2 regions of the Paenarthrobacter sp. UW852 genome follow, and region 1 is predicted to be linked to the other one. Evidence: riboswitches for the same ligand, from Rfam matches in the RefSeq annotation. Region 1 holds a riboswitch; the other holds the start of a gene.
What was found. Region 1 has a riboswitch for cyclic di-AMP ahead of NEK97_RS12050 (NlpC/P60 family protein). Riboswitches for the same ligand answer to the same signal wherever they lie in the genome.

Region 1 (4,642 bases):
GAATCCGCCGCGGCCCCGGCTCCCGAAGACCAGAAGCGCTGCTTCAGCCGAGAGGTCGAGGAGGACACCTGCGGCATCACCGTTTTCGACCGAAGCATCCACGTCGATCGAATAGGCAGAAACCTTGTCCATGGCTTGCTTGACGATTGCATCGGCGCCTTCGCGGATGACGGAGTCGTCCACGGTGGCGTAGCCTCCGTCCAGACCAGATGCGGCAAAAATGGGGACCGAGTAGGCCGTGACGATATGCAAGGGGAGCTGGCGACGCTCTGCTTCACGCGCTGCCCAGACCAAGGCGCACTGGCCGTGCTCGGATCCGTCCACTCCAACGACGATGCCGCCGGGAGCAACCGCCGATTCCTCGCCATCGCGTGGCACTTCATTGTGTCCTTCGTGCTGGTCCATGGGGCCCGCCTCTCCACCTACTGCTTGATGTTCCGGCTATTCTGCCAGAGGTTCTCCGCACTGGATTCCCTGACTCTTCAAATGTCAATGGCCGGGGTAGGAGAAACTTGGAATCTCTCCTTCCAATGCCCACTATTCTCGGTCGGAAGTGCCGAATCAAGGCGACTTCGGGCTATGTGCATAACGGTCCGGGCTCAGTTCAAACCACACGGGATCGGCCTGCTGGCGGACACGAAAAACACGACGCCGGGAAGGCTACCCATGGCCGAAAAAGTTCGGTAGTGTTCGAGTCACCGAATAGCCGGGCAGCGTGTCTCATGACACACCCCGGCCGTTAATTTGCGGCCGCTTGGGGAACTCGGACGCGATCCCACGCGATGCCGCAGGGCACACACGTCAAGGAGGAACCAAGCAGTGTCACTCACGCCTGATTCCGGCACGGAACGAACCACCACAGTGGTCATCGGCGCCGGCCTCTCCGGTCTGGCTGTTGCCAGCGAGCTTAGCCGCTACGGGGTGGGCTCCATCGTCGTTGACGGGTTCGGGTCGCTGTCAGCCACCGGGCCTTCGACCCACACTGGAATGCTCCAGCGCTGCGACATCGCCGATCCCGCCATGCAGGAACGCAGCGAGATTCTCCGCCACCTGCGCAACTACGCCGCCAACCATCAATTGGACGTTCGCAGCACCACCCGCGCCGTTCGCCTGGATTTCCTGGGCTCCGACCCGTCGCAGCAGATAGGGCACGGCCCCACCGGAAGCACCGCATCGGCCACCCTCCGGGGCAGGATCGTTTTCGGCCCCCTCGAATCCACTCCCCGTCAGTGGGCGGTCCACACCGCCCAAGGTGTCCTGCTGGCCGACCACGTCGTGGTGACGCGCTGCGCCCAGAGCCAGCTGCGCCGGATGCTGGCAGAACTTGGAATTGCCGTCGGCCAGAATTTCGCCGCGGCAATGCGTGCCGTGGGGATGCACCTTGTAGGCGTCGGAGAACTCATTACCCCGACTCCCAAAGAAGTCCTTCGGCAGGCCAAAGCTGTGGGGCAGGCAATTTCCGCCAGGGTGGCCCTACCGGCAGGCAACGGCATGGCCGGAAGCGGCGTAGCCATCGCCTAGGACGGCCGCTTCACCGCCACTGGAACTTTTGCGCACATTTCTTAACGCCAAAGGCCGGCACCCTCGAAGAATGAATCTTCGAAGATGCCGGCCTTTGAACTGAAGCGTGAGGCTTATGCGCCTGCGCGTACGTACGTGATGGGACCAGTTGCGGTCAACCAGCTGATCGGGTGGATACCCGTCTGGTTGCCGTTGATGCCACCGCTGATGGCCTGGCCGTTGCCGATGTAGATTGCAACGTGGCCGGACTGGACGATCATGTCGCCGGGCTGGGGGCTGCTGACGACCTTGCCGTAGTTCATGAACTGCATGGGCGCGAGGTCACCAACGGGGATACCTGCGGAGCCGAGGGCCCGCTCCACCATGGCGGTGCAGTCCTGCATGATGCCGATCTGGGCGTAAGCCGAGGCGACCATGGCGGCGTTGACTCCACCGACGGCCGGTGCAGCGGCTGCAGGAGCAGCGGCGGCCGGAGCGGCTGCAACTGACGCGGCAGCCTTTGCTACAGGAGCGGCTGGTGCAGTTGCTGCCACTGCTGCTTTCTTGGCAACAGGTGCCTCGACGACGGGAGCCGGCTTCTCGATGACCGGAGCTGCTACGGAAGCAACAGCAGGGCGCTCGAAGTTGACGGTAGCCGTAGCTGCGGCGGTTACAACCTTGGTGGGAGCCTCGGAAACGGTCTCGGCGACCGTGGCGGGGCTGGAGTCACGCTGAACCGGGGTCTCGGCTGCGTGGGCAGCGATGGAGCCGGTCAGGACAAGGCCCGAAGCCGCTGCGATAACAGCTGCTTGGCGGCCAGCGCCGGAAGCGTTGCTGGCGACTGCCTTGGAGATGGAGATGAACGGATTAGGACGTACGCTGTCCGCCTTACGACGGCCGCGAAGAATGCTTGAAGACATGAAAAAGCCTCTCCCGATGCCTGCGAGGTTAGCTGTCGGATTCGGATGGGAGTCACCCGGCCACTATCCCCCGCTGTTCAGCGGAAGCATCGTGACTTCACCCCAAGGCACGCTCGAAAGCGACCTAAATTGGGTTCCCCGTCTCTGCCGTAAGGTTTGTCTGCGAACGGATTCCGGACTGCGGCAGAGCTAGGCAATCAGGCCGGAAGTGCCCGCTACGTGGAACAGGCACAGCTACTACGGTACGCGATGATCTCGCCGAAGTCACATTTAAGTAACGAGAACCGGGATTTTGGCGTGTCGCAGTGACCAATCCGAGATATTCGCAGCTACGTAGAAAAGCCTGTTATTCCGCGGAATCTCCCGCATTTGAGTCGCTGGAGGCGGCGAGTTTCTTCCGGGCGGTAACGGCGAGATAGATCACAAGGCCCACAGCAACCACGGCCAGTCCCACGATGCTCCACGGGAAAGGTTGGGACGCGTCAGCGGCCGGGGTGCTGGTGGCAGTACCGGGCGCTGCAGTTCCTGCCGTCGGAACCGTATTTGAAGGTGCCGACGACGAAGGCGAGGCACCCGCGGCGCCGCTCGTCGCCGTCGTGCTTCCAGCAGCGGCCTTGAACGTGAAGGTGCCCTCGATGGGGTGCGAGTCGGAGCTGACGACCCTCCAGACCACGGTGTATTCGCCGGCCGGCGCGCCTTCTCGGATCTTCTGGACCGCCTGGTTGTCGATGATTTCGACGGGCCCATCCGCCCAGTTTTCGCCACCCGCAGTGACTGTAACGCCCGATCCGATGGCCAGCGGCCTGTTGTTGAACGTGATGGAGACCGACGCCGGGACAGCTGCCACGCTGGATCCGTTGGCCGGCGCTGTGGATTCGGCGACGTCGTGCGCGGAGGCCGGGCCCGCGGAAAACAGCAAAGCGGATGCGAAGGCCAGGGCGGCAACGACGGCGGCCAGAAGCGGGCGGATGGTGCGCATGGGGCGGTTTCTCCTAGTGTTGGCTTCCTTACAGACTAGGCGAATCGTCAGGAGGCCCATATCCGACGGCATAGGATTTGAGGGCACACTCCCCTCGATCCCCGGAGTCCTTCATGCTTAAACAAGGTTCTGCCATCGACCGCTACTTCAAAATTTCCGAGCGTGGCTCCACATACTCCCGGGAAATCCGAGGCGGCTTCGCAACCTTCTTCGCCATGAGCTACATCGTGGTCCTTAACCCGTTGATCCTTTCCGGGCAGGATTCCAGCGGAGCGTCGCTGGGATTCACCGCCGTCGCGGCCACCACGGCATTCGTCGCGGGCATCCTGACCATCCTCATGGGCGCCTGGGCCAAGCACCCGTTCGCCGTTGCCACGGGCTTGGGCGTTAACGCGTTCGTAGCTGTGACCGTCGCCTCGCACCCGGGCCTGACCTGGCCGGACATGATGGGCCTGGTGGTCCTCTCGGGCCTGACCATGCTGATCCTCGTTCTCACCGGTTTCCGTACCGCCGTATTCAAGGCCGTACCGGAAGCGCTCAAGACCGCGATCGTGGTGGGCATCGGCCTCTTCATCGCACTGATCGGCCTGGTCAATGCAGGGTTCGTCCGCCGCATCCCTGACGCCGCCGGCACAACCGTTCCGCTGGGATTGGGCGTCGACGGGAAACTGCTCGGCTGGCCCACCCTGGTGTTTGCCCTCGGCCTGATCCTGACCATCGCACTGGTGGTCCGCAAGGTCCGTGGCGCCATCCTGATCGGCATCGTGGCATCGACGGCTTTGGCCGCCATCCTTGAGTTCACGCTCCACATCGGCCCGAGCAACGACGGCACGAACATCAACCCGCGCGGCTGGTCCCTTGTTGCCCCGACCCTGACCAAGTGGGGTGCCCCGGACCTGTCACTTATAGGTAAGGCCAACCCGTTCGGCGCCTTTGAACACCTCGGCTTTATTGCCGCAGCGCTCCTGGCATTCGTGATCCTTTTGAGCATCTTCTTCGACGCGATGGGCACCATGGTCGGCCTGGCCAACGAAGCAGGGACCGTTGACAAGGATGGCAACATCCCCAACGTTGACCGGGTCCTGCAGGTGGATGCCCTCGGCGCGATCGTCGGCGGCGGCGCATCTGTTTCCTCCAACCAGATCTTCGTTGAGTCCGGCGCAGGCATCGGCGAAGGCGCACGCACCGGTCTCGCCTCGATCGTCACCGGCGTGCTGTTCCTGGTGGCCATGTTCTTCACACC
Region 2 (4,642 bases), on a different contig from region 1:
CTGAGCGCCAAGTCCGCCGCCGTAAGAGCCCATTGCGCCAGGTTGCCGATTTCGCCGCAGCCAGTGGTGTCGGCCAGAAAGCCGGAGTAGCCCTCGCTGCCACCGGCTTGGCGCTGACTGTCGGACTGCCGGCCACAAGCCCCGTGATGGCAACGTCGGAGTCGGGCCAGACCGAGTCCGCCCTCGCCGTTTCCGGCGGCAGTCAGCCAGAGGTTTCCGCGGCCGCATCGGCAAAAATCGACTTCAGCCGCGCCGCCGTCGCAACCGCAGCTGACCCCGACGGCAAGCTGAAGCAATTGCTCAGCGCCCAGTCGGTCGGCAGCATCCAGCGCGCCTCGTCCGTAGGCACGCTTGCCAGCCCCTTGGACAGCCTGGTCACGGCCTCGCCGTTCGGCTACCGGGTCAGCCCCCTCACGGGCGGCACGGGAGACTTCCACCGCGGCCAGGACTTCGTTGCCCAGTGCGGCACCGCGGTGCATGCGGCTGCCACGGGCAAGGTCACTTTCGCCGGATGGCACGAGTATGGCGGAGGCAACCGCGTGGTAGTGGACCACGGCAACGGCCTCGAGACCACCTATAACCACCTGTCGTCCTTCAACGTCAAGGTCGGGCAGACCGTCACCCGTGGCGATACCGTCGCGTTGAGCGGCACCACGGGCGCTTCCACGGGCTGCCACCTCCACTTCGAGGTCCAGGTCAACGGAGAAGTTGTAGACCCCATGGGCTGGCTCTAAGCCAGTTGATGGTCGCCTCTCGCATTTTGCGACACCCCGTGACCTGAATGTGACATTCGCGTTCAACTGTTGTACCGTACAAAGCGCATCGGCTTTTTAGGGGGCCGATGCACTTGAGTGGATTGCCTAGCTCTGCCACCACTCAAGGTCCGTTCGCATAAATCGTCTGGCAGGGGCGGGGGAACCACTTTTGGTCTTCGATAGAAGGCCTTGGGGTTAAGTCGCAAAAGCTTCCTTGAAGCAACGCGGCCGGATGACTCCCATCCGAATCCGACAGCTCACCTCGCAGGCATTGGGAGAGGCTACCTACGTGTCATCACGCACTACCCCTGCGCGCCACCGCGCTGAAACGGTTCGTACGAACCCCTTGAACACTCTTTCCAAGGCTGTTTCGTCCAACGCCGGTTCGGTTGGCCGTCAGGCCGTCGTCCTGGCAGCAGCTTCGGGCCTTGTCCTGACCGCCGGTCTTCCGGCTACGGCAGCTGATACGGACGTCTCCAAGTCGGAAGCCTCCAGTACCCAGCAGATGGTGGCAACCGCCGTCGTCACCGCAGAGCCAACCGCCACCGTGGCCTTCGAGAGCCCGGTCGTGGCCACCAAGGAAGCCCCCAAGGTTGTCCAGCGTGCATCGCAGGTCACCCAGCGCGCCGCTGGTAGCCAGGACGCCGCAGCAGCAGTCACCGCAAAGTCCTCCGAGGTTACGGACGGTGCTGCAAGCGCTGCTGCTTCGGGCCTCGCCGCCATTGCCTACACCGGTATCGGCCACCCCTACGTATGGGGCGGCACCACCCCCAACGGCTGGGACTGCTCCGGCTTCACCCAGTGGGTCTACGCGCAGGCCGGCATCAGCATTCCCCGCGTCAACGCCTGGACGGCCATGAAGCCCACCAGCAACCCCCAGCCCGGTGACCTCGTCATGCAGAACGGCGGAGCCCACGTCGGCATCTACGTCGGCAACGGCATGATGATCAGCGCACTGAACCCGAGCCAGGGCACTCTCCTGCACTCGGCAGCCTCCACGGGCACCTCTTCCTTCTTCACCCTTCGCTAGAAAACATCCGGTTCGTGGCCGGCCAGCATGCCCCCAAGTGCTGGCCGCCCATTACCCGCGTGTAACCCCACTGCACGCGGATACGAAAAGAGAAAATCATGACCAGTGCAAACAAGGTTGCACGGCATCGCGCTGAGGCCCCCAAGACCAGCTCGCTTGCCATCATCGCCAAGGCTGTCGGCGGCAACGCCGGTACTGTGGGCCGCCAGGCCGCCGTCATCGCAGCGGCTTCCGGTCTGGTCCTGACCAGCGGTGTGGCGGCCAACGCCGCCGAAACCAACGTTGACCGTGAATCCACCGCGACGTCCACCCTCGATGTCCAGGCAGTGGTCCAGTCGACCATCGCTGCGGACTCCACGGTAGCCATCTCCTACGAACGGCCCGTCGTCACCACGGTTGAAGCTCCGGCTCCCGTGGAGAAGAAGGCCCCCGCCAAGGCAGAAGCCAAGGCCACGGAGAGCGCCAACACGGCTGCTTCCACCGGCAACGCGACGCTTGCCGTCAACAGCTCGGCTACGGCTGCCAAGGCTCCGGCAGCTTCCAGCGGCCTCGGTGCAGCTATCGCCGCCGCAGCTTACGCCCAGCTCGGCGTGACCCAGGACTGCACCATGCTGGTGACCAACTCCCTGGCAGCCGTGGGCATTCACTTCCATGACTGGCCGGCCGGGTACCTCTCCTTGGGCCGTACCGTCAGTGCTGCAGAAGCCCAGCCGGGCGACCTCGCCTACTACGCCAACGGCGGTTTGGCCGGACAGGCCCACATCGCTGTCTATGTCGGCAACGGCATGGCTGTGCACGGTGGATGGAACGGATCCACCACGGCATTGTTCAGCGTAAACGTCGGCTCCGGGCCGGTTTTCATCCGCGTCAACGGCTAATATCGCACCTTTTGGAACACCCCGCAGGCTTCGGCCCGCGGGGTGTTCTGCTTTAACCACGCATGAACATTTGCCGACACTGCACGGGAAACGACAGAAAGATTCGTTGATACGGCATATAAGTGCTTACCCTTATCTTGTCGATCCACAGCCCGTACATGCAGAGGGCAGCCGGCCCTCGTGCCCCTGACGGGTGCGGCCGTGAAGAGGTACGTGCATGCGCACACTCGTTCTGAATGCTGGATATGAACCGCTGGCGGTAATAACATTCCGCCGGGCGCTGGTCCTTGTGCTGACTGGGAAAGCGAGCGTAGTGGCCGAAGGCGACGAGCCTGTCGTCGGGCCACAGGAGATTCTCGGACGACCATCCGTGATCCTCCTCAACCGCTACATCCGTCCCAAGTACAACAGGATCACCGCTGTGAGCCGCCGGGGCGTCCTTCGCCGCGACGGTCACCGCTGCGCCTACTGCGGGAAGACAGCGCACACCATAGACCACGTCCACCCCAAATCCAGGGGCGGCGCGGATTCCTGGGAAAACTTGGTTGCGGCGTGCTTGAAATGCAACAACGCCAAGAGCGACCACACGCTGGCTGAGATGGGTTGGAAACTTCGTTTCAAACCCGGCGTGCCCCAGGGAACCATGTGGCAGATCAAGGAACTCGAGAAACCTGCGCCGGACTGGGACCCGTTCCTGTTGCCGGAATCCGCTGCCTGATCGATTTCTGACGACTCCGCCCGCCCCGGGTAATCTGGGCGGATGGAGTTCAACGCCGTCGTCCTGGCGGGTGGCAGGGCCACCCGCCTCGGTGGCGTGCCCAAGCCGTCCTTAACGTACGACGGCGCCACCCTCCTTTCGCATGCCCTGCAGGCATCGGGAGGTGCAGCCGCCGTCGTCGTTGTAGGCCCTGAGGTTCCGGGCAACGACGCGGCCCTGTACGAAGGCATCCTGAGGGCGCGGGAAGAGCCGCCGTTTGCGGGCCCTGCTGCGGCGATCGCTGCCGGGCTGGCGGCGCTGAGGACCCGGGCCCTGCCGTGTCAGTGGACGCTGGTTTTGGCGTGCGACATGCCCCACGCTGCCCGCGGAGTCGATGCCCTCCGGAACGCGCTCAGGAATCATCCGGACGTGGACGGTGCCATGGCGGTGTCTGCGGACGGTCGTAAGCAGCCGCTGCTGGGTGTTTACAGCACGGCGGCCCTGGAACGGAAAGCGGCGGAAGCCGAGGGCAATTCCGGCTTAACGGACTCTTCGGTCTTCCGGCTGCTTGCTAGGCTGAACCTGCTGGATGTCGCCGTCCCCGCCGGTGCCACGGATGATGTGGATACCTGGGATGACGCCACGGCGTTGGGCATTGACTACGACTTGGAGGCCGACGTGAAGAGCCAGGAAGAGACGCTCGAGGAATGGTGCCGCACTTTGCTGCAGGCCTTCGAGCTGGAAGGCGTCGAAGTGGACGTCAATGAGGTCCTCGCTGTCGCCGGAGTAGCTGCGCATTCGGTGGTGCGTCCCGCTGCTCCCTTGACCACGTTCATCGCCGGGTACGCCGCCGGCATGGCCCGCGGGATCGGCCAGGCCAGCGACTATGCCTCCATGAAGGCGGCCTTGGACCTGGCACGCAAGGTGGCCAAGGAGTACGTGGAGACCGGGACAGACGCCGAATGACCGAGGCCCCCAGGGAGGGCCATCACGCGGCACACACGTGGCAGGAGGCCCGCAGCCGGGCATTCGAGGTTGCTGCGCCCATCCCGCCCGGTCCGGTCCCGATCAGTTCCGCCATTGGCCGCACATTGGCCTCGGATGTCCTGGCCGTGCAGGACATGCCCCACTACGCGTCGTCGGCCATGGACGGATGGGCCGTCAACGGCAGTGGTCCGTGGATCCTTAGCGAGCCCGGGCAGCGGCTCGCACCACACCAAGCGAGCCCCATTGTCACTGGTGGCCTGATTCCGCCCGGCGCCAAAGCTGTGTTGCGCAGCGA

Region 2: another riboswitch for cyclic di-AMP. It lies ahead of NEK97_RS05555 (C40 family peptidase); the one in region 1 lies ahead of NEK97_RS12050 (NlpC/P60 family protein).

The regions. Positions count from the first base shown of each region.
Region 1 is NZ_JAMSGY010000006.1:85,593-90,234, forward strand. Features, by position in the region: gene NEK97_RS12040 (universal stress protein) at 1-405, opposite strand, end outside; gene NEK97_RS12045 (FAD-binding protein) at 820-1,521, shown strand; gene NEK97_RS12050 (NlpC/P60 family protein) at 1,635-2,420, opposite strand; cyclic di-AMP (ydaO/yuaA leader) riboswitch at 2,424-2,616, opposite strand; gene NEK97_RS12055 (copper resistance CopC family protein) at 2,767-3,399, opposite strand; gene NEK97_RS12060 (NCS2 family permease) at 3,513-4,642, shown strand, end outside.
Region 2 is NZ_JAMSGY010000002.1:523,570-528,211, reverse strand. Features, by position in the region: gene NEK97_RS05560 (M23 family metallopeptidase) at 1-734, shown strand, start outside; cyclic di-AMP (ydaO/yuaA leader) riboswitch at 872-1,040, shown strand; gene NEK97_RS05555 (C40 family peptidase) at 1,045-1,785, shown strand; gene NEK97_RS05550 (NlpC/P60 family protein) at 1,884-2,663, shown strand; gene NEK97_RS05545 (HNH endonuclease) at 2,881-3,381, shown strand; gene NEK97_RS05540 (NTP transferase domain-containing protein) at 3,424-4,326, shown strand; gene NEK97_RS05535 (molybdopterin molybdotransferase MoeA) at 4,323-4,642, shown strand, end outside.